DNA from 3 places in the Micromonospora sp. DT231 genome. Region 2 is predicted to be linked to each of the others. Evidence: riboswitches for the same ligand, from Rfam matches in the RefSeq annotation. Region 2 holds a riboswitch; each other region holds the start of a gene.
The links. A riboswitch is a leader RNA that binds a small molecule or an ion and turns the genes downstream of it on or off. The one in region 2 is predicted to bind cobalamin.

Region 1: it holds a riboswitch for cobalamin, as region 2 does, so the genes downstream of both, cobN (cobaltochelatase subunit CobN) here and ACPXBU_RS02220 (ribonucleoside-diphosphate reductase subunit alpha) in region 2, are expected to answer to the same signal.
Region 3: it holds a riboswitch for cobalamin, as region 2 does, so the genes downstream of both, ACPXBU_RS15150 (acyl-CoA thioesterase) here and ACPXBU_RS02220 (ribonucleoside-diphosphate reductase subunit alpha) in region 2, are expected to answer to the same signal.

The regions. Positions count from the first base shown of each region.
Region 1 covers NZ_JBNCNO010000007.1:71,116-80,880, reverse strand. Annotated here, with positions in the region: gene ACPXBU_RS19565 (DUF5919 domain-containing protein) at 1-575, opposite strand, end outside; gene ACPXBU_RS19560 (hypothetical protein) at 732-1,007, shown strand; cobalamin riboswitch at 1,230-1,406, shown strand; gene cobN (cobaltochelatase subunit CobN) at 1,718-5,386, shown strand; gene ACPXBU_RS19550 (VWA domain-containing protein) at 5,383-7,731, shown strand; gene cobO (cob(I)yrinic acid a,c-diamide adenosyltransferase) at 7,805-8,416, shown strand; gene ACPXBU_RS19540 (cobyrinate a,c-diamide synthase) at 8,410-9,765, shown strand; gene cobI (precorrin-2 C(20)-methyltransferase) at 9,762-9,765, shown strand, end outside.
Region 2 covers NZ_JBNCNO010000001.1:529,463-539,227, forward strand. Annotated here, with positions in the region: gene ACPXBU_RS02200 (ABC transporter substrate-binding protein) at 1-175, shown strand, start outside; gene ACPXBU_RS02205 (ATP-binding cassette domain-containing protein) at 175-993, shown strand; gene ACPXBU_RS02210 (FadR/GntR family transcriptional regulator) at 1,098-1,820, opposite strand; gene ACPXBU_RS02215 (L-fuconate dehydratase) at 1,830-3,224, opposite strand; cobalamin riboswitch at 3,780-3,996, shown strand; gene ACPXBU_RS02220 (ribonucleoside-diphosphate reductase subunit alpha) at 4,193-6,511, shown strand; gene ACPXBU_RS02225 (ribonucleotide-diphosphate reductase subunit beta) at 6,559-7,554, shown strand; gene ACPXBU_RS02230 (MerR family transcriptional regulator) at 7,681-8,601, opposite strand; gene eno (phosphopyruvate hydratase) at 8,720-9,765, shown strand, end outside.
Region 3 covers NZ_JBNCNO010000005.1:167,754-177,518, reverse strand. Annotated here, with positions in the region: gene ACPXBU_RS15185 (hypothetical protein) at 1-94, shown strand, start outside; gene ACPXBU_RS15180 (cupin domain-containing protein) at 108-1,241, shown strand; gene ACPXBU_RS15175 (PepSY-associated TM helix domain-containing protein) at 1,251-2,714, opposite strand; gene ACPXBU_RS15170 (copper resistance CopC family protein) at 2,935-3,531, opposite strand; gene ACPXBU_RS15165 (Dyp-type peroxidase) at 3,528-4,742, opposite strand; gene ACPXBU_RS15160 (copper chaperone PCu(A)C) at 4,766-5,365, opposite strand; gene ACPXBU_RS15155 (copper resistance CopC family protein) at 5,431-7,506, opposite strand; cobalamin riboswitch at 7,637-7,850, shown strand; gene ACPXBU_RS15150 (acyl-CoA thioesterase) at 8,047-8,493, shown strand; gene ACPXBU_RS15145 (zinc-dependent alcohol dehydrogenase family protein) at 8,600-9,592, shown strand; gene ACPXBU_RS15140 (MFS transporter) at 9,621-9,765, opposite strand, start outside.

The DNA.
Region 1 (9,765 bases), on a different contig from region 2:
TCACGCTCCTGTCGTCTGATCGCCTGGCCGGCCGGGTCGAGGAACAGGCAACGGAGGCGGGTGCCGGCGGCGAGGAGCTTCAGAAGACGGTTGTCGGCGTACTGCTGACAGATGAGGTTGAGTGACAGGCCGGACGCCCGGATGTCCGTGGCACGGTCGAAGAGGACGTGCGGCGGCATCTCCGCCACGAAATCTGACCGGCTGGAATAGATCGCGGTGACATCAGCGCACCGGTCCCGCGCAGCCTCGTCGGCCTGTAGACCGGCGAGGTCCAGGGCCGGCTCGCGTTCGCCGAGGAGGAGCGTCATGCGGGCATGGCGTGGCATGGACAAGCCGGTGCAGATGCGGGTGAGAACATCGATGCTACTGACCCGGCGGGCACCACTGGTGATCTCGCTGACCTGCGCCTGGCTGAGACCGGTGGCGACACCGACTGTGGTTTGGCTGGCGTGGGTGGCCCGCTGGACGAGCCGGAACACCTGAGCGACATCGCGAGCAGCCAAGGCATCGAGCATGTCGGTGCTGTCCCACAGCAGGTCGGAGATGCTAAGCGCGGTAGTCGTCCGGACGCTCACGAATGGCTCCCCCTTCCTGCTCAAGGGCTGAGGGTCAGCCTATCCATTCGTCGGATGGCCGCACCGAAAGGACATCCGGAGGGCGGAAGAAAGTTATCCGCCGAAAAATCGCCCACTGTGATGGATGGCGGCGGTTGCGGTGCGCAGGGTCGTGGTGTGAGTTCTCGGTCCCGCCCACACCTGCCCATGCGCCCCGCCTGGTTGTGCCGCAACTGCGCCGCCCCGTGGCCGTGCTCCCGTGCCCAACTCGATCTCGCCGCCGAGTTCTACGGCCACTCGCTGGCGCTGGCCCTCTACCTGACGTCCTGCGTGAACGAGGCGATCCACGACTTGTACAGCCTCGGCGGACGCCCCGACCTGGCCAACATGCACGCCCGTTTCCTCGGCTGGCTGTCGCTGGCCCGGCGGCCACGCCGCTTCGAGCACGAGTAATGCACGGCGGAGCGCGTCGGTGCCGAGTCGTCTACGGCATCAGCTCCAGGGGGAGTCGCACCCGTTCTCGACCCCCTCTGCGGGCGCCCTCCGCCACCGGCCCATCAGCTTGCCGTCTGGTGCGTCAGGCGACCCCCGCGCGCCGATATTTCCGCAGGTCAATGTGGTGAGCGTGGCCGGACGACGCCGGGGTCGGCGTTGACCGGCGGCGCGGCGGTGTGGCAGCATTCGCGGCCTGACGGCAGTGAAGGAAGTCGGTGCGATTCCGACGCGGTCCCGCCACTGTCACCGGGGAGCGATCCCCCCTCGTGAGTCACGGCCGTGTGTCTGCGGCTGGAAGGCTGGGGGAGAGCGTCGATCCGGAAGCCAGGATACTTCGGCCGTCGGGATGTGCCCCAGGGCGTGGACACCCGAGGAGGACCCGATGACGCACAGCGTCTCATTCATCGACGATCATCGTCATAACCCGCATCGCGGGCGCTGCGCCGCGCCCACGGCCGGCCGCGCCGGCACGTCTCGGGCCGGCCGCCGCGGCGTACGCCAGGCCGTTGGCTTTCGGTACCGCTGAGCCGAGCGCCCGGCGCTGACCGGCCCCGACGTCCGCGTCGGCGTGTCGTCCACCCGGGCCGTCGTACCGGCTGACGCCGTACCCACCCGCTTCGTCCAGGCCGCCTCCGTGGCGGCCGGGGCGTCACTCTCCGGAGCCTGCCGTGCGCATCCTGCTGCTCTCCACCGCCGACACCGACCTGCTGGCCGCCCGCGCCAGCGGCGCCGACTACCGGCTCGCCAACCCCGCGCGGGTCGCCGCCGACGAGGTGCCCGCCCTGCTCGACGGGGTCGCCCTCGTCGTCGTACGCCTGCTCGGCGGTCGACAGGCGTGGCCGGACGGCCTCGCCGCGGTGCTCGCCACGGGTGTGCCGACGGTGGTGCTCGGCGGCGAGGCGCTGCCCGACGCGGAGCTGATGGCCATCTCCACAGTGCCGTCCGGGGTTGTCACCCAGGCGCTGGCGTACCTGGTCGAGGGCGGGCCGGACAACCTGGCGCAGTTGGCCCGGTTCCTCTCCGACACCGTGCTGCTCACCGGCGAGGGGTTCGCCCCACCCGCGCCGACCCCGGCGTACGGCGTGCACGGCGAGCACCCGACCGACCCGCGACGGCCCACCGTGGGGATCGTCTTCTACCGGGCGCACGCCCTCGCCGGCAACACCGACTTCGTCGACGTCCTCGCCGACGCGGTCCAACGAGCCGGCGGCAACCCGCTGCCGATCTTCTGCGGCTCGCTGCGGGGGCTGACCACGGGCGCGGGCCCGCTCGGGCTGTTCGCCCGCTGCGACGCGCTGCTGGTCACTGTGCTCGCGGCCGGTGGCGCGGTCGCTGCGGACGCCTCCGGTGGCGGCGACGAGGACGCCTGGGACGTCGGCGCCCTGGCCGCCCTGGACGTGCCGATCATCCAGGCGCTGTGCCTGACCAGCACCCGCGAGCAGTGGGCCGGCAGCGACGCCGGTCTGTCCCCGTTGGACGCGGCCATGCAGGTGGCCATCCCCGAGTTCGACGGCCGGATCGTCAGCGTGCCGTTCTCGTTCAAGCAGATCGACGCCGACGGGCTGTCGGTCTACGCCGCCGACGCCGACCGGGCCGCCCGGGTGGCCGGGATCGCCGTACGCCACGCCCGACTGCGGTACGTGCCCGCCGCCGACAAGCGGGTCGCCGTGGTGCTCAGCTCGTACCCCACCAAGCACTCCCGGGTCGGTAACGCCGTCGGGTTGGACACCCCGGTCTCGGCGGTCCGGCTGTTCGCCGCGCTGGCCGAGGCCGGCTACGACCTGGGTGACGCGCCGCCGCCCGACGACGGCGACGCGCTGATCCACGCGCTGATCGCCGCCGGTGGACACGACGTGGAGTGGCTCACCCCGGAGCAGTTGGCCGCCGCCGAGGCCCGGATACCGGGGCCGACGTACCGGCGGTGGTTCGACCAGGTCCCGGCCGAGCTGCGCGAGCGGATGCGGGAGCACTGGGGTGAGCCGCCCGGCCAGCTCTACACCGAGAACGGGGACATCGTCCTCGCCGGGCTGCGCTTCGGCAACGTGGTGCTGCTGATCCAGCCGCCGCGCGGCTTCGGGGAGAACCCGATCGCCATCTACCACGACCCGGACCTGCCGCCGAGTCACCACTACCTGGCCGCGTACCGCTGGTTGACAGCGCCCGTCGCGGACGGCGGCTTCGGCGCGGACGCCGTGGTGCACCTGGGCAAGCACGGCACCCTGGAGTGGCTGCCCGGCAAGGGCCTCGGCCTGGCCGCCGACTGCGCCCCCGACGCGGTCCTCGGTGACCTGCCGCTGGTCTACCCGTTCATCGTCAACGACCCGGGCGAGGGCACCCAGGCCAAGCGCCGCGCGCACGCCGTGGTGATCGACCACCTGGTGCCGCCGATGGCCCGCGCCGAGACCTACGGCGACCTGGCCAAACTGGAGCAACTGCTCGACGAGTACGCCACCGTGCAGGCCCTCGACCCGGCGAAGGTGCCCACCGTGCGGGCGCAGATCTGGGACCTCGTCCGCGCCGCCGAGCTGCACCACGACCTGCACGCCGAGGCGATGCCCGACGCGGACGACTTCGACGAGTTCGTGCTGCACCTCGACGGGTACCTCTGCGAGGTCAAGGACGTGCAGATCCGCGACGGGCTGCACATCCTCGCCGACGCGCCCACCGGTGAGCCCCGGGTCAACCTGGTCCTCGCGGTGCTGCGCGCCCCGCAGATCTGGGGCGGCGCCCACGCCCTGCCCGGCCTGCGGCAGGCGCTCGCCGTCGCGTACTCCCTCGACGAGCAGGAGCTGCTGGCGGCACCGGGAGAACGACTGACGGTGCCCACGGCCTTGACCGACGTGGTGGACGGGCCGGCCGGCACCGCCGCCGACGCGATCGACCTGATCGAGGCGCTCGCCCGGCGGTTGGTCGTCGGGATGGAGACGCTGGCCTGGGACGCCGGGGCCGTGGACGCCGTCGTCGCGGAGGTGTCCGGCCAGTCGATCCCGGACGTCGCCGCCGTGCTGCACTTCGCCGCCACCGAGCTGGTGCCCCGACTGGACCGCACCACCGACGAGCTGACCAACACCCTCGGCGCGCTCGACGGACGGTTCGTGCCGCCCGGCCCGTCCGGCTCACCCACCCGGGGTCTGGTCAACGTGCTGCCCACCGGGCGCAACTTCTACTCCGTCGACCCCAAGGCCATCCCCAGCCGCAACGCCTGGGACGTCGGGGTGGCCCTCGCCGACTCGCTGCTGGCCCGGCACCTCGCCGACACCGGGGCGTACCCCCGCTCGGTGGGGTTGACCGTGTGGGGCACCAGCGCCATGCGCACCCAGGGCGACGACATCGCCGAGGTGCTCGCGCTGCTGGGCTGCCGACCGGTCTGGGACGAGCGGTCCCGGCGGGTCACCGGCATCGAGGTGGTGCCGACCGCCGAGCTGGGTCGACCCCGCGTCGACGTGACCGTGCGGATCTCCGGTTTCTTCCGCGACGCGTTTCCGCACGTGGTGGCGCTGCTCGACGACGCCGTCCGGCGGGTCGCCGCCCTGGACGAGCCGGACGAGGAGAACTACCTGCGGGCGCACGTCGCCGCGGACCTCGCCGAGCACGGCGACGAGCGGCGGGCCACCGCCCGGATCTTCGGTTCCAAGCCCGGGGCGTACGGCGCGGGTCTGCTGCCCCTGATCGACGCCCGGACCTGGCGCAGCGACGCCGACCTGGCCGAGGTGTACGCGGTGTGGGGCGGCTACGCGTACGGCCGGGGCCTGGACGGGCGGGAGGCGCGCGCCGACATGGAACGCTCGTTCGCCCGGATCGCGGTGGCGGTGAAGAACCAGGACACCCGCGAGCACGACATCGTCGACTCCGACGACTACTTCCAGTACCACGGCGGGATGGTGGCGATGGTCCGCCACCTCACCGGCACGTCGCCGCAGGCGTACGTGGGTGACTCGGCGATGCCACACGACGTCCGTACCCGCACCCTGGGCGAGGAGACCCGGCGGGTGTTCCGGGCCCGGGTGGTCAACCCGAAGTGGATCGCCGCGATGCGCCGGCACGGCTACAAGGGCGCGTTCGAGCTGGCCGCCACCGTGGACTACCTGTTCGGCTACGACGCCACCGCCGGGGTGGTGGACGACTGGATGTACGAGCACCTGGCCGCCGCGTACCTGTTCGACGACACCACCCGCGAGTTCCTGGAGCAGTCCAACCCGTGGGCGCTGCGGGGCATCACCGAGCGGCTGTTGGAGGCCGCCGACCGGGGGCTGTGGGCCAAACCCGAGCCGGCCACCCTGGACCGGCTGCGCGACACGTACCTGGCCAGCGAGGGCGACCTGGAGGACCGGGTGTGAGCGCGAGGAGTGAGCCGGTTTTGCGAGCCCCGCAGTCGCGAACGAAAGAAGGTCCAGTGACCGTGACTTATCCGTTCAGTGCGGTGCTCGGCATGGCCGACATGCGGTTGGCGCTGCTGCTCAACGCGGTGTCCCCGGCGATCGGCGGCGTGCTGGTCCGGGGTGAGAAGGGGACCGCCAAGTCCACAGCCGTGCGGGCACTCGCCGCGCTGCTGCCCCCGGTCCGCCGGGTCGCCGGCTGCCGCTTCGGCTGTGACCCGGCCGAGCCGGACCCGGGCTGCCCGGACGGCCCCCACCGGGCCGACGTCGCTGCCGAGACCCGTCCGGCCCGTCTCGTGGAGCTGCCGGTCGGTGCCGCCGAGGACCGGGTGGTCGGCTCACTGGACCTGGAGAAGGCCCTCGGCGAGGGCGTCCGCGCCTTCGAACCGGGTCTGCTCGCCGCCGCGCACCGGGGCGTCCTCTACGTCGACGAGGTCAACCTGTTGCACGACCACCTCGTCGACCTGCTGCTCGACGCGGCGGCGATGGGCCGCAGCCACGTCGAGCGGGAGGGCGTCTCGGTCAGCCACGCGGCCCGGTTCCTGCTGGTGGGCACCATGAACCCGGAGGAGGGGGAGCTGCGTCCGCAGCTGCTCGACCGGTTCGGGCTCACCGTCGAGGTGGGCGCCAGCCGGGACCCGGAGGTCCGGGTCGAGGTGGTCCGCCGTCGGCTCGCCGCCGACGCCGACCCTGCCGGGTTCGCCGCCCGGTGGGCCGACGCCGACGCGGAGATCGCCGGCCAGGTGGCCGCCGCCCGCCGCCGGCTTCCCGGGGTACGCCTGCCGGACGCCGCGCTGCGGCAGATCGCCGAGGTGTGCGCCGCGTTCGACGTGGACGGTATGCGCGCCGACATCGTCACCGCCCGTACCGCTCTCGCCCACGCCGCCTGGCACGGCCGGGACCGGGTCGGCATCGACGACGTCCGGGTGGCCGCCCGGCTGGCCCTGCCGCACCGCCGCCGCCGCGACCCGTTCGACACCCCCGGCCTGGACGAGAAGCGTCTCGACGAGGCGTTGCAGCGTGCCCAGGACGCCCACCCCGACGACCCGGACGACGACGGCCCCGACGACCGCGGCCCGGACGGTGGCGGCCCGCAGGGCGGCGGTGGCCCGGCCGGCGATGGCGGCCCGAACGGGGGCGGCCCGAGTGGCGGCGGCGCGCCGGGCGGTGACGGCGGCGACCAGGGTGGACCCGGGTCGGCCGGGCCTTCGGCGGCGCGGGACGGCAGTGGCCCGGACGGGCGCACCGACGGCCCGGACGGTGCCGACGGCTGGCCGCAGCACCAGACGGGCGACCGGGGCGACGACGGCTGGCCGCAGCGTCAGCGGGGCGACGACGACGGGCGGCCGCAGCGCCAGACGGGCGACCGGGGCGACGACGACGGGTGGCCGCAGCGCCAGACGGGCGACCGGGGCGGCGCGAACGCGCGCCCGCGCGGTGGCCGGGAGTCGGCGGTCGGTGACGACGATCCGACCCGGAGCGGCGGGAAGTCTCAGCCGGTGGCCGTACCCCGGGGTGGGTTGAAGGCGCGGGTGCTCACCGCGCCCGGCGTGGGTGACGGGGTGCCGGGCCGGCGGTCGCGGGCCCGCACCGGACGGGGGCGTACCACAGGCGCCCGGGTGCCGACGGGCCGTGTCGGCGCGCTGCACCTGCCGGCCACGATCCGCGCCGCCGCGCCGCACCAGGCGGTCCGGGGTCGGCGCGGCGGTCCGCTGCGACTGCGCCCGGACGACGTGCGCGAGGCCGTTCGCGAGGGACGCGAGGGCAACCTGGTGCTGTTCGTGGTGGACGCGAGCGGCTCGATGGGCGCCCGGCAGCGGATGGGCGCCGTCAAGGACGCGGTGCTCGCCCTGCTCACCGACGCGTACCAGCGGCGGGACAAGGTCGCGGTGATCGCGTTCCGAGGTGCCGGCGCCCGGACTCTGCTGCCGGCGACGTCGTCGGTGCTGGCCGCCTCGACCCGGCTGGCCGAGTTGCCGACCGGTGGGCGTACGCCGTTGGCCGAGGGCCTGCTCGCCGCCGCCGATCTGCTGCGGGTGGAGCGCCTGCGCGACCCGAAGCGCCGCCCCCTGGTCCTCATCGTCACCGACGGCAGAGCCACCGCGGGTCAACGTCCGCTCGACCGCGCGGCAGCAGCCGCGAAGGTGCTGGCGGCGACGAACGCCCCGTGCGTGGTCGTCGACTGCGAGTCCGGCCCGGTCCGCCTCAACCTGGCCACCCGTCTGGCAACCCAGCTGAACGCCCCGAAAACCACCCTGGAAGCCGTCACCCACCCCCGCGATCTTGCACTTTCTGTCGCGGCATAACGGGATCAAGTGCGCAGATGACCGACAGAAACTGCAAGATCGCGGGAGAGTCCGCGGGCGAGGGAGATCGCTGATGCCGCAGGGACAGCCGAGTCACGTGCCCGCCGACGGGCTGACCACCCGGCAGCGGCGGCATCGACCGCTCCTGATCGTCCACACCGGGCAGATGAAGGGGAAGTCGACGGCCGCCTTCGGGCTGGCGCTGCGGGCCTGGACGGCCGGTCTGCCGATCGGCGTGTTCCAGTTCGTCAAGAGCGCCAAGTGGCGGGTCGGTGAGGAGAACGCCTTCGGGGCGCTCGGCGAGGTGCACGAGCGCACCGGCCAGGGCGCGCCGGTGGCCTGGCACAAGATGGGCGAGGGCTGGTCGTGGATCCAGCGCGGCGGCGAGGCCGACCACGCCGCCGACGCCCTGGAGGGCTGGCGGCAGATCCAGCGTGACCTGGCCGCCGAGCGCTACGGGCTGTACGTGCTCGACGAGTTCACCTACCCGATGAAGTGGGGTTGGGTGGACGTCGACGAGGTGGTCGCCACCCTGGCCGACCGCCCCGGCTTCCAACACGTCGTCATCACCGGCCGGGACGCCGACCCGCGCCTGGTCGCCGCCGCCGACCTGGTGGCCGAGCTGACAAAGGTCAAGCACCCGATGGACGCCGGCCAGAAGGGCCAGAAGGGCATCGAGTGGTGAGCACACCCTGGGCGCTGCCCCGGCTGGTGGTCGCCGCGCCGGCCAGCGGCCACGGCAAGACGACAGTCGCCACCGGGCTGCTCGCCGCGCTGCGCCGTCGCGGCCTGACGGTCAGCCCGCACAAGGTCGGCCCCGACTACATCGACCCCGGCTACCACGCCCTCGCCGCCGGACGAGAAGGGCGCAACCTCGACCCCTTCCTGGTCGGGGCCGAACGGATCGCCCCGCTGCTGCGCCACGGCGCGAGCGTCCCGACGCCCGCCGACATCGCCGTCGTCGAGGGCGTCATGGGGCTGCACGACGGTGCGGTCGGTCGCCGCGACTACGCCTCCACCGCACACGTCGCCCGGCTGATCGACGCGCCCGTGCTGCTGGTGCTGGACACCACCGCACAGGGCCGTTCGGCCGCCGCGCTGACGCTGGGCATGGCCGCGTTCGACCCGGCGGTACGCATCGGCGGCGTGATCCTCAACCGGGTCGGCTCACCCCGACACGAGTCGCTGCTGCGCGACGCCCTCGCCGAGGTCGGCGTACCGGTGCTCGGGGCCGTCACCCGCGTCGTCGAGGTGGCCGCACCGGCCCGGCACCTCGGGTTGGTCCCGGTCGCCGAGCGGGCCCCCGAGTCCCTGGCGATCGTCACCGCGCTGGCCGAACTCGTCGAGGCCACCGTGGACCTGGACGCGGTGCTCGACCTGGCCCGCACCGCCCCGCCGCTGACCGGCCCGGCGTGGGACCCGGTCGCCGCCGTCGGCGGGCCGGCCGACGCCGAACGGCCACTCGTCGCGCTCGCCGGTGGCCCCGCCTTCACCTTCTCCTACGCGGAGACCGCCGAACTGCTCACCGCCGCCGGCGCGGACGTGGTCACCGTCGACCCGCTGCGTGATCCGGCGCTGCCCAGCGGCACCCGCGCGGTGGTCATCGGCGGCGGGTTCCCCGAGGCGTACGCGGAGGCGCTGGCCGGCAACGCCACGCTCCGCGCCGAGCTGGCCGACTTCGACGGGCCGATCGTGGCCGAGTGCGCCGGGCTGCTCTACCTCGGGCGGTCCCTGGACGGCGTACCGATGTGCGGTCGGCTGGACCTGACCGCCCGGATGACCGGCCGGCTCACCCTCGGCTACCGCGAGGCCCTGGCCGCCACCGACTCCCCGGTGGCCCGCGCCGGCGAGCAGGTACGCGGCCACGAGTTCCACCGCACCACCACCGACCCGCGGCACGGCGAGGCGTCGGCGTGGCGCTGGGACGACGCGGAGCACGGCTTCGTGAGCGGTCGGGTGCACGCCTCCTACCTGCACACCCACTGGGCCGGTCACCCGGACGCGGCCCGCCGCCTGGTCGAGGCGTGCCGATGA
Region 2 (9,765 bases):
GAACCCGTTCAAGATGGGCTACTTCGGCGTCGACAAGATGGTCAAGCACCTGCGGGACAAGGCCCCGCTGGCATCGGCCGACACCGGCGTCACGTTCGTCACCAAGGAGAACATCGACTCCGCGGAGATCAAGGCGGTGCTCGAGCCGAGTTGCGCCAACCCCCCGGTGCAGTGATGGGCACGACCCCGACGGCAACCGCCGACAGCGACACGCAACCGACCTCCGAGGATCCTCCGGTCCTCGAAGCCCGTGGCATCGTCAAGCGGTTCGGGCACGTCGAGGCGCTGCGCGGCGCCGACTTCACGGTCCACCGGGGCGAGGTCGTCGCGCTGATCGGTGACAACGGCGCCGGCAAGAGCACCCTGATCAAGACGCTGTCCGGTGTGCACCCGCCCGACGAGGGCGAGATCCGGGTGGATGGTCGTCCCGTCCAGTTCTCCACGCCTGTCGACGCCCGGCGTGCGGGTGTGGAGACGGTCTACCAGGATCTCGCCGTCGCCGACGATCTCAGCGTGGCCGCCAACCTCTACCTCGGTCGGGAGATCCTGCGCTCCGGGCCGCTCGGCCGGCTGGGTCTGCTCGACAAGCGCGCCATGCGGCAGGGCGCCGCCGCGGCTCTCGACGAACTGGGTGTGCGGATCCCCCGGGTCACCACCCCGATCGCGATGTTGTCGGGTGGGCAGCGACAGTGCGTCGCGGTGGCCCGCGCCATCATCTGGGCGACGAACGTGGTCATCCTCGACGAGCCGACCGCGGCGCTCGGCGTGGTCCAGACCGGGCGGGTGCTCGACGTCGTCCGGCGGGCCCGCGACGCCGGCATGTCGGTGGTGCTGGTCAGCCACAACATGCCGCAGGTGCTCGAGATCGCCGACCGGGTCGAGGTGCTCCGGCTCGGCCGCCGGGCGGCCCGGCTGCGCGCCGACGAGGTCACCACCGACGACCTGGTCGCGGCGATGACCGGGAGCACCGCCGGAGAGCGGGACGACCGCTGAAGTCGTCGACCGGGGCGCGCGCGATCACGTGATCGAGGGCGCGCCCCGGAGCCGCCGGGCCGCGGGCGGGTGCGTAGCGGGTCGCCGTACGCCGGAGTGGTTGTTCAGAACCGCGCCGGCTCGACGTTTGCCTCACCGTCGTCGGGTTGCCCGTGCAGCGATTCCTCCACCCCGATCAGGTGGTTGGCCATCCGGATCCGGGCGCGTTCCGGGTCCCGGGCCACGAGGGCCTTCAGGATCGCGACGTGCTCGTCGTGGGTACGCCGGTCCGCGCCCTCCTCGTGCAGGCTCCGCCAGAGCCGCCCGCGCAGCGTGCGCCCGGCGAACGCCTCGATCAGACCGACGAGCACCGGATTGTCGGCGTGCACCGCGATGATCCGGTGGAACGCGATGTCGATCTCCATGATCCGTTCGTGCTCCTGCGGCGACCGACCGGCGATCCGCGCGGCCTCGTCGAGGAGCACCCCCGCCTGGGCGAGGGCCTCGTCGGTGATCCTGGTCGCCGCCAGCCGGGCGGCCTCGCACTCCAGCAGCCGCCGGACGATGTGGACGTGCCGTGCGTCGCCCTGGCCCTGGAAGTCGACCACGAAGCCCATCGGGGCCAGCAGCTGCGGCGCGTCGAGGTTCGTGACGTAGGTGCCGTCACCCTGGCGGATGTTGACGATGCCGAGGATCGACAGAGCCGACATCCCCTCGCGCAGCGAGCCCCGCGAGACGCCGAGCGACTCGGCGAGGTCCTTCTCGATGGGCAGGCGGTCCCCGGGCTTGAAGTGCCCTTCGAGGATCATCCGCTTGATGCCGTTCACCACCTCGTCGGTGCGCGACATGACATCCCCCTAGCGGCCGGCGGGCGTGGCCGTCCCACCCGCGATCACGTACGACTCCGGAGAAGACACCGTAGTCGGGTCTGTCGTCGCCCAGTAGCCGCCGTCGGGGAACCGGTAGAGCTCGACCGACTCCTGGCGCATCCGGGTGGAGTAGCCGGGCTGGCGGGGCAGGACGTAACCGCTGCCCGAGCCGGTGTCCTGGATGATGCACGGGTCGGTGAAGTGCTCGTGCAGGTGGTCGACGAACTCGGTCACCCGGTTGGTGAGATCTCCGGAGATCGCGACGTAGTCGAGCACCGACACGTGCTGGACCATCTCGCACAGCCCGACACCGCCGGCGTGGGGGCACACGGGGATGTCGAACTTCGCGGCGAGCAGCAGCACGGCGACGATCTCGTTGATGCTTGCCAACCTGCCGGTGTCCAGTTGGCAGAAGTCGATGGCCTCGGCCTGGAACAACTGCTTGAACATCACCCGGTTGTGGCAGTGCTCGCCGGTGGCGACTCCGATCGGAGCGACGGCGCGGCGGACGGCGGCGTGGCCCAGGATGTCGTCGGGGCTGGTCGGCTCCTCGATCCATAGTGGCTCGAACTGGGCGAGGGCCTTGACCCACTCGATGGCCTGACCGACGTCCCACACCTGGTTGGCGTCGATCATCAGGTTGCGGTCCGGGCCGAGGATCTCCCGGGCGATGCCGCACCGGCGGATGTCGTCCTCGAGGTTGGCGCCCACCTTCAGCTTGACGTAGCCGTAGCCGGTGTCCACCGCCTCCTGGCACAGCCGGCGCAGCTTGTCGTCGCCGTAGCCGAGCCAGCCGGCCGAGGTGGTGTAGGCGGGGTAGCCCGTCCGGTCGAGCTCGGCGAGACGGGCCGCCTTCGTGCCCTCCTTGGCGCGCAGGATGGCCAGCGCCTCGTCCCGGGTCAGCGCGTCGGACAGGTAGCGCAGGTCCGCGATGTCGACGAGTTCCTCGGGGGACATGTCGACGAGCAGCCGCCACAGCGGCTTGCCGGCGACCCGGGCGACCAGGTCCCACGACGCGTTCAGCACGGCGGCCAGCGACAGGTGGACGACGCCCTTCTCCGGGCCGAGCCACCGCAGTTGCGAGTCGGAGGTGAGCAGGCGGTAGACCGCGCCCATGTCCGACGCCATCGTCGCGACGTCCACGCCCACGAGACGCTGTGCCTGGTGGACGGCCGCCGCGACGACGATGTCGTTGCCCCGGCCGATGGTGAAGGTCAGACCGTGGCCCGCGAGTGGCGCACCGGTGCTGTCGACGCCGTCGGTGTGCAGGACGACATAGGCCGCCGAGTAGTCGCCGTCCTTGTTCATGGCGTCGGAGCCGTCAGCGGTCAGGGAGGTGGGGAAGCGGACGTCCTCGACGGTGACGGCGGTGATCTGCGGCATGCGCTCCTCGCCCGGTTAGGCTAAAGATCAGATGATCTCTGGGAGTATACGGAGGGTCAATCCGACGCGTCAACGACGTCGATCACCCGGGAATCGAAGACATCTAATGTTTTTCCCGCGCCGCCGATTCGTCGACGTGCCGTCGGCGCGGTCGACGTGCCTGGTCCGCAGGCCCCGGCCGGGGCGATGGCGGTCTGTGTCGCGCTGGTAGACGCCCTGACTGCCGGCGACGCCGCGGGCTGCGGAGGCGCCCCGAGAGCGATGGGGACGGTGACGCGAGAAGTGGATAGTGGTCCGGAAGATTGGATGTCCACTCCGGAAAGTTGCATTGACCGTCGAGTATGGGTAGGGGTCTTTACATCTAAAGACTTAATACATCACACCTTTCCGAATGTCGACACCCGCTCGGCCTGCCGCGTGCCGCGCGGGCGTTCGCCGGCCGCGCGTCGACGGGACCCGGCCCGGTAGGCGTGGCCGGTGACGACCATCACGGGCGTCGCCGTCGACACGCCCGAGACCGACATGTGGGGTGTGACAACGGCAGCGTCCCTATATATGGTGTCGAGCGCAGCTGGTTCGACCGCTCAGCCCGAGCGGTCGAGGCAAGAGGGAACCCGGTGGAAATCCGGGACTGTCCCGCAGCGGTGAGTGGGAACGACAGCCGTCATGAGCACTGGGCCACGAATCGGCCTGGGAAGCGACGGCCAGTAGGAGACCGGCCAACCCGGTCGTGCCCACGAGTCCGAAGACCTGCCAGCGCGCCGCGTACCCACACCCGGGTGAGCGGCGGTCCGAGGCCGCGTGGGACGGCCGACGCCACCTGACCCACGCCGTCCCGGCGTGGCGTCCGCCGGTGTCTGTCTCCACGCGTTCGAGGGGCCATCAGGTCTCGAACTCGCGAGGAGTGAGTGGTGACAGTCACCGAGGTAGTCCCGGCAGTCGGCGACCCGGCCGTACGGCGGACGCCGATGCAGGTCCGCAAGCGCAACGGCGCCACCGAATCCGTGGACGTCAACAAGATCGTCCGGGCGGTCGAGCGGTGGGCCGACGACCTGACCGACGTCGACCCCATGCGGGTCGCCACCCGCACGATCAGCGGCCTGTACGACGGCGCGACGACTGCCGAGCTGGACCGGCTCTCCATCCAGACCGCGGCCGAGATGATCGGCGAGGAACCGCAGTACTCCCGCCTCGCCGCCCGGCTGCTCTCCAGCTACGTCGGCAAGGAGGTCCGTCGGCAGGGCGTGACCTCGTTCAGCACGGCGATCCGGATCGGCCACGCCGAGGGCCTGATCGGCGACGACACCGCCGCGTTCGTCGCCGCGCACGCCCCGATGCTCGACGACGCCGTCGATCCGGACGGTGACCGGCGGTTCGAGTACTTCGGCCTGCGCACGGTGTACGACAGGTACCTGCTGCGCCACCCGACCAGCCGCCTGGTGCTGGAGACCCCGCAGTACTGGCTGCTGCGGGTGGCCTGCGGGCTGTCCCAGACGCCGGACGAGGCCGTCGACTTCTACCGACTCATGTCCAGCCTGGCCTATCTGCCCAGCTCACCGACGTTGTTCAACTCCGGCACCCGGCACACCCAGATGTCCTCCTGCTATCTGGTCGACTCCCCACGCGACGAGCTGGACTCGATCTACCAGCGCTACGCCCAGGTCGCCAACCTGTCCAAGTTCGCCGGCGGCATCGGCATCGCGTACTCCCGGGTTCGCTCCCGGGGCGCGCTGATCCGCGGCACCAACGGGCAGTCCAACGGGATCGTGCCGTGGCTGCGCACGCTGGACGCGAGCGTCGCCGCCGTCAACCAGGGCGGCCGGCGCAAGGGCGCGGCCTGCGTCTACCTGGAGCCGTGGCACCCGGACATCGAGGAGTTCCTGCAACTGCGGGACAACACCGGCGAGGACGCCCGGCGCACCCACAACCTCAACCTGGCCAACTGGGTCCCGGACGAGTTCATGCGCCGGGTCGAGGCCGACGAGATGTGGTCGCTGTTCGACCCGCACGAGGCGCCCGAGCTGCCCGACCTGTGGGGGGAGCGGTTCGACGCCGCGTACCGCCAGGCCGAGGCGCAGGGCCGCCACGTGCGGCAGGTCCCGGCGCGGGAGCTGTACGGGAAGATGATGCGCACCCTGGCCCAGACCGGCAACGGGTGGATGACGTTCAAGGACGCCGCCAACCGGCTCTGCAACCAGACCGCCGAAGACGGCAACGTGGTGCACCTGTCCAACCTCTGCACCGAGATCATCGAGGTGTCCAGTGACGCCGAGACCGCCGTGTGCAACCTCGGCTCGGTGAACCTCGCCGCGCACCTCACCGACGGTGGCATCGACTGGGAGCGGCTGCGCGCCACGGTCCGTACCGCCGTCACCTTCCTCGACCGGGTCATCGACATCAACTACTACCCGACCGCGCAGGCGGCGGCGAGCAACCCCCGCTGGCGGCCGGTCGGGCTCGGGCTGATGGGTCTCCAGGACGTCTTCTTCGCGCTGCGGCTGCCGTTCGACTCACCGGCCGCCCGGGAGCTGTCCACCCGGATCAGCGAGGAGCTGTACCTGACCGCGCTGGAGACCTCCGCCGACCTGGCGCGTCGCTTCGGCGCGCACCCGGCGTACGCGCAGACCCGCGCCGCGCGCGGCCAGTTGCAGCCCGACCTGTGGGGCGTCCAGGGCACGCAGACCGCCAGGTGGGACGCGTTGCGCCAGCGGGTCCAGGCGGACGGGCTGCGCAACTCGCTGCTGGTGGCGGTCGCCCCGACCGCGACGATCGCGTCGATCGCCGGGTGCTACGAGTGCATCGAGCCGCAGGTGTCCAACCTCTTCAAGCGCGAGACCCTGTCGGGGGAGTTCCTCCAGGTCAACACCGCGCTGGTCCGCGAGCTGAAGGCCCGCGGCCTGTGGACCGAGCGGATCCGGTCGGCGATCAAGCGGGCGGAGGGGTCGGTGCAGGACATCGCCGAGCTGCCGGCCGGCGTCCGGGAGTTGTTCCGCACCGCCTGGGAACTGCCGCAGCGTGCTCTGATCGACCTGGCCGCCGCCCGGGCCCCGTTCATCGACCAGTCCCAGTCGCTGAACCTGTTCCTGGCCGCACCGACAATCGGCAAGCTCTCCTCGATGTACCTGTACGCCTGGAAGGCCGGGCTGAAGTCCACGTACTACCTGCGCTCCCGCCCCGCCACCCGGATCCAGCAGGCCACCGTCGCGGTGCTCGCGCCGGTGGTGGCCGACGCGGAGGCGCTGGCCTGCTCGCTGGAGAACCCCGAGTCGTGCGAGGCCTGCCAGTGACCCCCGCCGACGCCACCACCGCCACCACCGACACGAGGACCACGCACATGCTGCTCGACCCCGGGATGGACCTCACCCTCCGCCCGATGCGCTACCCACACTTCTTCGACAGGTTCCGCGACGCCATCCGCAACACCTGGACCGTCGAGGAGGTCGACCTGCACGCCGACCTCGCCGACCTGGACAAGCTGTCGCCGGCCGAGCGGCACCTGGTCAGCCGGCTGGTGGCGTTCTTCGCCACCGGCGACACCATCGTCGCCAACAACCTGGTGCTCAACCTCTACCAGCACGTCAACAGCCCCGAGGGTCGCCTCTACCTGTCCCGGCAGCTCTTCGAGGAGGCCGTGCACGTCCAGTTCTACCTCAACCTGCTCGACACGTACGTGCCGGACGAGGCCGAACGCTTCGAGGCGTTCGCCGCCATCGAGAACATCCCCTCGATCCGCCGTAAGGCCGAGTTCTGCTTCCGCTGGATCGACTCCCTGGGCGACCTGCGAGAGCTGCGGACCCGGGACGACCGCCGGACGTTCCTGCTCAACCTGATCTGCTTCGCCGCCTGCATCGAGGGGCTGTTCTTCTACGGCGCGTTCGCGTACGTCTACTTCCTGCGCTCCCGCGGCCTGCTGCACGGCCTCGCCTCCGGCACCAACTGGGTGTTCCGCGACGAGTCGATGCACATGGCGTTCGCCTTCGACGTCGTCGACACCGTCCGCGCCGAGGAACCGGACCTGTTCGACGACGACCTCGCCGACCAGGTGCGGCAGATGCTCGCCGAGGCCGTCGAGTGTGAGGTGCAGTTCGCCGAGGACCTGGTGGGCCACGGGGTGCCCGGCCTGACGTTGGCCGACATGCGGGAGTATCTCCAGCACGTCGCCGACCGCCGCCTGGCCCAGCTCGGCATCGCCCCGCACTACGGGTCGAGCAACCCGTTCGCGTTCATGGAGTTGCAGGACGTGCAGGAGCTGTCCAACTTCTTCGAGCGGCGGGTGTCGGCGTACCAGGTCGGGGTGGCCGGCACCGTCGCCTTCGACGACGACTTCTAGGAAGCCCACGCGCCCCGTCCGCGCCGATCTTGCACTTTCTGTTGTCGATATGCGCGCAATGCTCTCTTATGTCGCGACAGGAAGTGCAAGATCGCGGGGAAGGGGCGGCGAGTTCGACGACGACTGCTAGGCAGCGGCGGCGACCGATCCCGGGGCCTGGCGTCGCTTGGTGAGCCACCGCATCACGTGCAGCGGGTGCGACGCCGGGTCCGGAATCGGGTGGAAGACGTGTTCCACCTCGCCGTCGGCGATGATCAGGGTCAACCGCTCGTAGAGCGTCATGTCCCCCGCGGTGCGCGTCGGCAGCCGCAGCGCGGCGGCCAGGGTCAGCCGCGGGTCGGGGATCAGCGGGTAGGGCAGCCGCAGCCGGTGGGCGAGTTCCCGCTGGTAACCGGTCGACTGCGCGGACAGGCCGTACACCCGCGCCGCGCCGGCCGCGCGGAGTTCCGCGTGGTGGTCGCGGAACCACGCGGCCTGCTCGGTGCTGCCCCGGGCGCCATGGACCTCCAGCAGACCGTTGGGCAGATCGACGCCCGGCCGCCCGGTCAGGGGGTACACGAAGATGACGCTGCGTCCGACGCCGAGCGCGCCGAGATCGACAGGTCGGCCGTCGGTGCCGTAGAAGGACAGCTGCGGCAGGCGGGTCCCAACCAGCGTGGCGGGGTCGGCGCCGACCGTGTCACCGCCGGGGACGACCTGGGTCGCGGCCGCGTCGAGACGCGCGTCCAGTGCGTCCCGCTGGGCGGTCAACCTGCCGATCCGCTCCTGCAGGCCGGTGATGGTGCTGCGGTACGTGGCCACCGCCGCCGCGCACACGTCGGCGTCGTCGGCGCCACCGGCGATCGACTCGACGAACGGGCGGGTCTCCTCGACGGTGAGGCCGAGCGCCATCAACTCGCGGATCTGGGCCACCAGGCGCACCGCGATCGGGTCGTACTCCCGATAGCCGTTGCCCAGCCGTCGGGGCACGACCAGCCCGGCCGACTCGTAGTATCGCAGGGCCCGGACCGTCGTCCCGGTCCGTCGTGCCAGTTCACCCACCCGCATCCCGCGACCCTAAACCCGTACCCCGGGGTACGGGTCAACGTGTCGATCATCGCGGTGCCAGGACGGCCGTTTCCTGCCAGTCTGGCGATGAAAAGGCATCCTGAGCAGGGAGTGTGTGATGACGGCAATCAGCCGGGTACGGGGTCGGCAGATCCTCGACAGCAGGGGCAACCCGACCGTGGAGGCCGACGTGGTGCTCACCGACGGTTCGAGCGGGCGCGCGGCCGTGCCCTCCGGGGCGTCGACGGGAGCGAACGAGGCTGTCGAGCTGCGCGACGGGGATCACACGCGCTTTCACGGCAGGGGCGTCACGACGGCGGTCGCCGCCGTGAACGGTGCGATCGCCGACGCGGTGATCGGGCTCGACGCGGAGGACCAGGCGTTCGTCGACGAGACGATGATCGCTCTTGACGGTTCGACGGACAAGAGTCGACTCGGCGCCAACGCGATCCTCGCGGTGTCCCTGGCGGCGGCAAAGGCGGCGGCATCGGCGCACCGGCAGCCGCTGTACCGCTACGTCGGCGGGGTGGGGGCCCGGCTGCTGCCGGTGCCGATGATGAACATCATCAACGGCGGCGCGCACGCCGACAACCCGCTGGACTTCCAGGAATTCATGATCGCTCCGGTCGGGGCGCGGACGTTCGCCGAGGCGGTCCGGATGGGCGCGGAGGTCTTCCACACCCTCCGGAGGTCCCTGGCGGCGGCCGGGCACAGCACGAACGTCGGTGACGAGGGCGGCTTCGCGCCGACCTTCACCGACGCCGACGAGGCGCTGCGTTTCGTGCTGCGCGCGATCGAGGACGCCGGCTACGAGCCCGGCGCCGACCTGACGATCTGCCTCGACCCGGCCAGCTCGGAGTTCTTCACCGACGGCGTCTACGACTACGTCGGCGAGGGGCGGCGGCGCACCGTCGAGGAGCACGTCGACTACCTGCTCGACCTGGTCTCCCGGTACCCGATCAGCTCGGTCGAGGACCCGATGGCCGAGGACGACATCGCCGGGTGGAAGCGGCTGACCGCGCTGGCGGGGGAGCGGGTGCAGTTGGTCGGCGACGACGTCTTCTGCACCGACGTCGACCGCCTGCGTGACGGGATCGAGGGCGGTTACGCAAACGCGATCCTGGTCAAGGTCAACCAGATCGGCACGCTCACCGAGACCCTCGC
Region 3 (9,765 bases), on a different contig from region 2:
CTGGCCGGCGGTGCGCGCCTTCCTGGGGCTGCCGTCCCGGCCACGCCTACGAGGTGGATCCCTTTCCGCGCCCAGTCCGGGCCAACCGGAGTAAGGAGACAGCGATCATGGCGAACAGCGATCCTCAGCCGCGCCGCGGCGACCAGGGGGCGCCGCCCTTCGCGGGCCGTAACGTCGAGGTCGAGCGGCAGAACCCCGATCTGCTGGTGCCGCCCACGACCGACAGCCGGCTGGTGCCCAACCTCAAGTTCTCGTTCTCGCAGGCGCACACCCGGGTGGAGAAGGGTGGCTGGACCCGCGAGGTCACCACTCGCGACCTGCCCATCGCCACGCAGTTGGCAGGCGTCCAGTTCGGCCTGGAGCCGGGCGCGTACCGGGAGATCCACTGGCATCAGCAGTCGGAGTGGGCGTACATGCTCAGCGGCAGTTGCCGGATCAGCGCGGTCGACCACGAGGGACGCAACTTCATCGAGGACGTCAAGGCCGGTGACCTGTGGTTCTTTCCGCAGGGCGTGCCGCACAACATCCAGGCGCTCGCCGACGGCGCGCAGTTCCTCCTGGTCTTCAACGACGGCGCCTTCTCGGAGAACAACACGTTCCTGCTCAGCGACTTCTTCGCCCACACACCTCGGCACGTCCTCGCGAAGAACTTCGGCTGGACCATGGAGCAGATGGAGAACCTGCCCGAACGGGAGAAGTACATCTTCCAGGGCGACGTCCCACCGTCCTTGCAACAGGACCGGGTGATCAGCCCCACCGGCGACATCCCGCGCAGCTTCAAACACCGGATGACGGCACAGACGCCGCAGCGTTTCCGGGGCGGGACGGTCCGGGTCACCGACTCGACGAACTTCGCCGCGTCCGTGACCACCGCTGCCGCCCTCGTCGAGGTCGAGCCCGGTGGGATGCGCGAGTTGCACTGGCATCCGACCACCGACGAGTGGCAGTACTACATCTCCGGGACCGGCCGGATGGGAGTCTTCGCCTCGCAGGCAGCCGCCCGGACGTTCGACTTCCAGGCCGGCGACGTCGGCTACGTGCCGTTCGCGTACGGGCACTACATCGAGAACACCGGTGACGAGCCGTTGGTGTTCCTGGAGATGTTCCGGCATCCGCGCTTCGAGGACATCTCGGTGATGCAGTGGATGGCCAACACACCCCACGAGATCATCGCGGACACGATAAACGTGCCGAAGTCGATTGTCGACGAGTTGCCGACCAGCAAACAGGTGGTGCTCTGACCCGGCGGATCACCTCCCGACGGGTGCCGGCGAGACGGGCGCCTGGACGGGTCGTCGGCGTCGGGACACCGCGCCGGCGACGACGTCGATGACGAGGAAGGCGAGCAGGGTGAGCCCGAACAGGGGGAGCGCCCAGCCGATCGCCACGGTCACCGGTACGCCGATCAGCAGCGCCCAGAGCGGCAGGCCCCGTACGCCGCCACGGGCCGGCGGGGTGCCGGCGAGGGTGCGTCGGTCGGTGCGGGTGGGTCGGCGTTGCCACCACATGCGGTAACCCCAGACGATGACGCAGAGCAGCCCGAGGGCCAGCGCGGCGAGCAGGATCTGGTTGGCCAGGCCGAAGAGCAGTCCCATGTGGGCCTGGATGCCCAGGCCGCTGAGTTGGGCCAGCAGGGGCCAGTCGGCGAAGTCACTGCGGGCGGTCACCGTGCTGGCGGCCGGGTCGACGGCTATGCGGTCCTTGGCGACCGGCCAGGTGTTGTCGATCTGCGTGACGGTCCAGGCCAAACCCGGCTCCGCCGCCGGGATGATCTCGACCGGCCCGGAGAGTCCCGCGTCGCGTGCGACGGTCAGGACCCGATCGAAGGCCGCCGACTCGACTGTCCCGCCCTCCCCGGCGTCACCGTGGTGGTGACCACCGCCCGGCTCGGCGGGGACGGCGGTGAGGCTTGTGGAGATCTCCGGCGTGCGGGCATCGAGCGCGTCGAGACCGGAGGCGAAATTCGCGCCCGCGTAGCGCGACCAGGTCAGGCCGGTGGCCGACAGGAAGAGCAGACCGACGGCCAGCCAGACACCTGTGGTGGCGTGCCAACCCCGGGTGCGGCGAACACCCCTGCCCGTGGACAGGTCCGGCACGAGCAGGTGCCGGGCGGTGGCCCGGGCCGCGCCGCGCCGACGCCACCAGAGGATCACCCCGCCGAGCGCCAACACCCACAGCCAGCTCGCGGCCAGCTCGGAGTAGTGCTCGCCCACCGTGCCCAGGTGCAGGTGGCGGTGCAGGTCGTCCAGCCACGTCGCGGCCGGCGTCGAGCCGAACCAGGTGGTGAGCTGCCCCTGGGACTCGGCGGTGTACGGGTTGACGTAGACGGTGTGCTGGTTCTCGCCGAGCTCCGGCAGGGAGAACACCACTTTTGTGGTCCGATCGCCGTCGCCGGGCTGCACGGCGGTGATACTGCCGGCGGGGTGCGCGTTTCGGGCGGCCCCCACCTGCTCGGCCAGCGGGAGCTGACGGTCACCCACCTGGGCGACGGTCAGCTTGTCGCCGTAGAGGATCGAGTCGAGTTGCGGGGTGGTGGTGTAGGCCAGGCCGGTCAGCGCGGCGACCACCAGGAACGGGGCGACGAGGAGGCCGGCGTAGAAGTGCAGCCGCAGCAGCAGCGCGCCGAACGGCGACGGGCGCCGGGCCGGCCGGGCGGGTTTCTCGGGTTCCGCGGATGCTGGCGTCGGCGTGCCGGACAACTCGGTAAGAGACATGGTGATCCGATCGGAAGAGTCGGGATGCACCCGAGGGCGTCTCCCGTACTGGTCTGGTCGCCCGGTGGTGTGTCGCGTCGGCTCTGGTCTGGTAGTCGGCTCGCCGGCGCCGCCGGTTCCCGGCGATGTGGAAGGTCGATCCGCCGAGGTCAGCGCCCGGCGTCGCGGCGCGGCGCCGGGACCGCGCGAGAGCGGGTCGGCTCAGCGAGAGCGGGTCGGCTCAGCGGCGGGCGGCCCGCCGCCGCCACAGCAGCCCGGCCGCCACCACGACGAGGACGGCGAGCGCGGCGCCCGCGACGAGCATGCCGACACCCGGGCCGCCGTCGGTCTCCACCGCGGCGGCGGCGGACGGGGTTGCCGCCGGCGTACCGGCGTCGGGGACCGGCGCGGCACTGGACGCGGGGTCGGCCACCGTGAACGGGTACGACCCCTGCACCGGATGCCCGTCGGCGGAGACGACCCGGTAGGCGACCGTGTATTTGCCGTTCGGCAGTGTGTCGGTCACCTGGACCGTGCTCGTCGCCCCGGCGACCACCGGCTCGCCGGTGGTGATCCTCCGCTTGGCGGCGTCGGTGAGCACGATCGTGGTGAACGTGGGGTCGAGCCGCTGCATGAATTCGAGGGTGACCTCGGTCGGAGCGCTCGGGAGGGTCGCGTCCCGGGCCGGCGTCGACGACGTGAGCGAGTTGTGCGCCCAGGCCGGGGCGGCCGGAATGAACAGCGCCACGAGGACGGCGAGCGCCGCCGCGCCGAGCCGGACGGCGGTGGAGCGGGGCGGCGGCACGGGCCTCGTGGAGTCTGAAGTCGGCGGGGTCATCCGAGCACCTGCTCGCCGATCCAGCCATCCGGCGCGCATCCGGGTGGGATGGCGAAGACGGCGGACCCGATCGGTGTGGTCCATTCGTTGAGCAGGTCCCGGTCGGCCAGCCGGCGTTGGATCGGCAGGTACTGCCGGGCGATGTCGGCCTGGTACGAGGTGAAGATCAACCCGCTGTCGGCGTGGCCCTCGGCCGTCGGCGCACCGTCGTAGTTGTAGGGCCGGCGCAGGATCTTCAGCCGGTCGTCGGTGACCCGGGCCCGGGTGAGGTGGGAGAAGTCGGGGATGACGGTGAGCCCGTCGGGGCCGGTGGCGGCGAAGTCGGGCTCGTCGTGTTCGGCGGTGCCGGTGAGGGGTGCGCCGGTGTCGAGCCGCCGCCCGATGGCGAGTTCGCGATCGGTGCGGCCGAGCAGGTCCCAGGTCTCCATGTTCATGCTGATGCGTCGCACCACGAGTGTGGTGCTGTCGCGAAGCCACGCCGGGCCGTCCGGCACCCAGAGGGCGGTGTCCAACGGGGTGCCGGGCCGCGGGTTCGCCGTGCCGTCGAGCTGGCCGAACAGGTTGCGCTGCGTGTGGCCGCCCGGCTCGACGCCGGGGCTGCGCCGGAAGCCCTGCTGGACCCATCGGACGACGGCGAAGGGCCGGCTGTCCTTGACCAGGACTCGTTGGGCGTGGGCGACGGTGACCGCGTCGTCCGCGCAGATCTGCACCAGCAGGTCACCCCCGGACCAGGCCGGTTGGAGCCGATCGACGCGGAACGGGGGCAGGTCGCGGACCGAGGCCGGCCGCCGATCGTCGACACCGGCGGCCCGGTACAGGCCGGGCCCGAAGCCGAAGGTCACGGTCAGCCGTGCCGGCAGCAGCCCGAGTTCGGCCTCGGTGTCGGCCAACGCGGGTTGGCCCTGGGTGAGTCGGGCGGCGTCGTCGGTGAGCAGCCGCAGCATCCGACCCAGCGCGGCCCGGTCGGTGCCGGCCCGCAGGGTCAGCGCGACGAACGCCGCGTGCGCCTGCGGTTCGGTGGCGACCCCGGCCTGCCGGGCACCGTGAAACGGCTCGACCAGGCCGCCCACGCTCACCGCGAGCGTCGTCTCGGCGGCGGTCATCGACTGCGGTCCGGGCTGCCCGGCGCGGGTCGCGGCGATCGTGGCCCCGCCGGCCACGGCGCCGCCGACGGCGAGAGCCCCGCCGGTGAGCAGGCCACGCCTGCTCACCGGCCGGACCTGTGACGTCTCGGTCACGACGCCGGGCTCATGCTCATCCCCGGCGTGGCGCTCATCCCGGGCATGGGCTCGCCGTGCCCGGGGGCGTAGCTCTCCTGCGCGCCGGTGAACGGCTTGGCCACCGCGCTGAACTGCTGGGTCCGGCCGTCGGCGAAGGTCAGGGTGAAGGTCACCTCGTCACCGGCCTGGACGGGCTTGGTGAGGTTCATCAGCATCAGGTGATCGCCACCGGGCTCCAGCGCGTGCGTGCCCCTGGCCTTGACGACGATGCCGCCCTGCTTCTGCCGCATGACCATCGTGCCGTCCTTCATGGCCATCTCGTGCAGCTCCATCGACGACACAGTGGTCGTGGCACCGGTCACCGTGACATCGCTGTCGCCGTCGTTGACCAGGGTCCCGAAGGCCGCCGTCATGCCCTTGTCGGCGGCCTTCACCCACGGGTCGCGAATGCCGAGCACCCCGGCGTCCGGGTTGGCCGAGGCCGACGCGGACGGGCGCGACTGCGCCGACGACGGAGCGTCGGACGAGTCGCACCCGGCGGCGCCCAGCGCCAGGACGGCGGCGGCGAGGACGGTGGCCGAGCGGCGTGAACCGAGCGGGCTGGTGGTGCGCATGTGTTCTTCCTCCGATGATTGCTGCTGGCTGGATGGTCGGCCGCAGCGGGGAGAAAGTTCCGGCCTCAGGGCACGTTGATCGTGTACTCGGCGGTGTGCACCTTGCCGGCGACCTGGAAGTCGAAGAACGCCCGGTACCGGCCCGAGCTCGGGGCGGTCAGCCAGAACTTGACCGACCCGTCGACAAGTTCCGGCTCGGGGTGGACGTGCACGTACCCCAGGTCGCCCTCGCGGACGACGACCAGGTGCCCGTACGCGCCCAGGTACGGCTCCAACTGCGCGGGGATGGTCGGGTCGGCGCTGACCTGGAAGTGCATCGGCGCCGTCACCCCCACCGTGGGGGTGCCGTTCATCGACACCGTGTACGGCCCGGCCGTCGCCTGGGCCCGCACCGGTGGCAGCGGGGTCGGGGTGTGCGCGCCGGGCACGGTGTGGTCGACGCCCAGCACGAGTGGGATCTGCGTGTCGTTGGCCGCGGTGACGGAGAAGTCGGCGTAGACGCGGTAGCCGCCGGGTCGGGCCAACGTCAGCGGGACGCTCCAGGTGCCGTCGGGCGCCATCGTCGGGTGCAGATGCTGGTAGCCGGACAGGTCACGGCCGACCACGATCAGGTGCAACGGCTTGTCGTGGACGACCGCGAAGCGGGTCGCCGGTTGCCTGTCGGTCCCGACGATGCGGAACCGGTAGTCCGCGCGTACACCTGGGGGTTGGGTTCGCTCCAGTGGTTGCAGGGTGTACCCGCCGGCGCTGACCGTCGTGCCGGTCGCCAGCGTCTCGCCCGTCGCGCCGTCACCCCGGTGCGTGTGCGGACCGGTGCCCGCCGGGTGTTGGTGCCCGTCGTTCGCGGCGCCCTCCTGGCCCGGGGCGGGCGGAGCGCCGGCGGGCTGCCGGGCGCTGCGGTCCGCCGGGTTCCCGTCGCCGGTCCCGATGCGGGCCAGCCCGAACCCGGCCAGCAGAGCGATCACCAGCCCGCCGACGAGCAACGCCAGGTGGGTGTTGCTCAGCCGGGACCCCGGGGTCGCGGCCGCGAGGTCCGTGTCGGGCCGTGGTCCGGGCTCGACCGTCGGCTCGCCGTCCGTACCGCCGCCGGTCTGATCGATCGGCGTCGGATCGGCCGCGACGCCCGTGCGGGCCGTGACGACCGTGTTGCTCTTGCGCGCCGCCGGCACGGTGGCGGGTTGCCCCCTGTCGCCCGTGACCGGCGCGACGACGCCGACCTTGCCACCAACGGTCTTGCCGCCGACAGCCCGGCCCCCGCTGGTCTTGCCCCCGCTGGTCTTGCCCCCGACAGCCTTGGCCCCGACGGTCCGGCCCGCGCCGGCCTTGGTCGCAGAACGGGCACCACCGCCGCGTCGACCGGAGGTCGCCGCCGAGGTACGGCCCCGGCCGGTGGATGTGCCGGCGGAGGCCGATCGGCGACGCCAGACGACGTACCCGGCCACCGCCAGGGCCGCCGCGACCACGACCGCCCAGCCGGCCAAAGCCACCGTTCCGCGGCCGCTCTCCTCGGTGGACCCGGTCGACGGAGCTGCCGCAGCCGGTGGGCTCGACGGATCGTCCGCGGTGGTCGGCACCGCCGAGGCCTGCCCGCTGTTGTGCTGCTCGGTGGCGGCCACCAGGGCCGGGTCCGGCTGGGTCGACGGCGGGCTCCATCCCTTCGGCGCCGCCGTCACCCGCCCGTCGTAGCGGAAGGTCAGGGTGCCCCGCACGGTGTCGCCGTCCGAGGCGACCGACAGATAGCTCACCGAGTACTGGCCCTTGGCGGGCAGGTGGGCGACGCTCACCACCGCGGGGAACCCCGTCGTGTACTCCCGCGGCTCGAACTGCCCGTTGACCAGGAAGTACTCCCGTACCGGCTTCTCCAGCGGTTTCGGTTCCCCCTGCGACCAGCCGTTGTCGACCCGGGTGCCACCCGGGGCGGTGACCGTGAAGAACGCGTTGGCGGCGGCCTTCTCGGTGAAGGCGAGCCGCACCTCCGTGAACGGCTCGCGCACGGTGGTCCCGCTCGCCGGCGTGGACGCGGCGAGGGTCCCGTGCGCCGCGGCGGGTTGGGCGGACGCGAGGAGGGCGACCGCCGAGGCGAGGAGGAACGCGAGGAGGCCCGAGACCACCCGGCCGCAAGTCTGGGGGAGACGACGCATCTGGATATCCTCACCCTCGCGAGACTTTTTTCAAGAGGTGGCGATCTTCTTCCTCGAACGACAAAAGTTGACGACGAGCACGCGGGCCGCTGCGGCACGATGCCCCCGGTGGACAGATTCCCTGGCCAGCTATGCTGCCGACGGCGCTGGTTCGCCCCGTCCTGACCGGCTGGGCGTCGTAAGAGGGAACCCGGTGGAAATCCGGGGCTGCCCCGCAGCGGTGAGTGGGAACGACAGCCGTCATCAGCACTGGGCCAGCGGCCTGGGAAGCGACGGCCAGTAGGGGACCGGCACGACCGGTCAGGCCCGCGAGTCCGAAGACCTGCCGGCGCCGCGTACACAACCGTGTGCGCTGCCGTCGGCCTCGCGGGTGGGCTGAGCGGGTGACGGGCCGTGCGTGTGGCGCACGGCCAGGTCCTCGTCAGCGTGTGTCCGCGACCGGCGGCGTGGTTTCCCGAGGGACGGACTACCGCTGTGCACGACACCACCACGATCGCCGGCCGAGCGCCGTCGGCGTCGCACCTGACCCTGTCGCAGATCATGGACCAGCACCACACGAACCTGATGGGTACGGTGCACGGCGGCCGGATCCTCAACCTCATCGACTCCGTCGCCGGTGTGGTCGCCGCCCGGCACTCCGACGGGCCGGCGGTGACCGCCGCCATCGACGAGACCGCGTTCCTGCGCGCGGTACGGGTCGGCGACGTCGTGCACGTCGACGCCCGGATCACCTGGGCCGGCCGCAGTTCGATGGAGGTGGCCGTCAAGGTGACCGCCGACCGGTGGGACCGGGCGGTGCCACCCACCGACGTGGCCACCGCCCACCTGGTCATGGTCGCCATCGACGACGACGGCCAGCCCCGTACGGTGCCGCCGCTGCTGCCCGAGACCGACGGGGACCGGCGACGGTACCGGGAGGCGGAGATCCGCCGCGAGCACCGGCTGGCGCTGCGACGCGCGCTGCTCGACGGCGCCGACGACGGCTGACCCGCGTTCGGCCCCCCGTCGCGGTGCTGGCCGGTCCGAGGAACCCGCCCCGCCGTCGATCTGGTCGGATAGCGTCCACGTGAAGACTCGGTCACGGAGAGTGTGGATGGTTATGCGCGCTGCGGTGCTGCGGGAGTTCGACGTTCCGCTCCTGGTCGAGGAGATCGACAGACCCATCCCCGAGCGCGGGCAGGTGCTGGTGCGGATCGTCGCCAGCGGGGTCAACCCGCTCGACACGAAGATCCAGGCGGGAAAGGCCGCGCACGCGCGCGTCCAGCCTCCGGCGGTGCTCGGCCTGGACCTCGCCGGCGTCGTCGCGGCGGCCGGTGCAGACGTGACCGACTTCGCGCCGGGGGACGAGGTGTACGGGCTGTGCGGGGGAGTGGGCGACCTCCAGGGTTCGCTTGCCGAATACGCCGCCGTGGACGCGCGGCTCCTGGCCCGCAAGCCGAAGACCCTCTCGATGCGGGAGGCCGCCGCGTTGCCCCTGGCGGCGATCACCTCCTGGGAGGGGCTTGTCGACCGGGCCGGAGTCCGTGCCGGGCAGAAGGTGCTTGTGCACGGCGGCGCCGGCGGTGTCGGATACGTGAGCGTCCAACTCGCCCAGGCTCGCGGCGCGGAGGCGTACGCCACGGGTGGGCCGGCGAGCATGAGTCTGATCGAGAGCCTGGGCGCGGTGGCGATCGACTACACCTCGACAAGCGTCGAGGAGTACGTGCGGAGATACACCGACGGGGCGGGGTTCGACATCATCGCCGACAACGTGGGCGGCTCGACCCTCGACGCGTCCTTCGCGGCGGTGCGCACCTATCACGGCCACGTGGTCAGCGCGCTGGGCTGGGGGACGCACTCGCTCGCCCCGCTGTCGTTCCGGGGAGCCACCTACTCCGGCGTGTTCACCCTGCTGCCGATGCTGACCGGGCGCGGGCGCGAACACCAGGGCGACATTCTGCGCGAGATCGCGACGCTGGCCGACGCCGGCGCCCTGCGCCCGCGACTGGATCCGCGCACGTTCACGCTCGACACGGTCCTGGACGCCCACCGACTGGTCGCCAGCGGCACCGCCAACGGCAAGGTCGTCGTGGACATCGCCGGTTGAGCGGAGCCGTTCGTGACGGGCGACGTGGTCAGGTGGCGCGCGGTCCGTCCGGGCGAAGCCCGATCACGAGTGGACCGCGACGTCCCAACGCCCAGACGGTGAGCGCGAAACAGCACAGTGCCGCTCCCGTGATCGTTACCGCTGCCCAGCCGCCGGCGGACCAGAGCATGGTC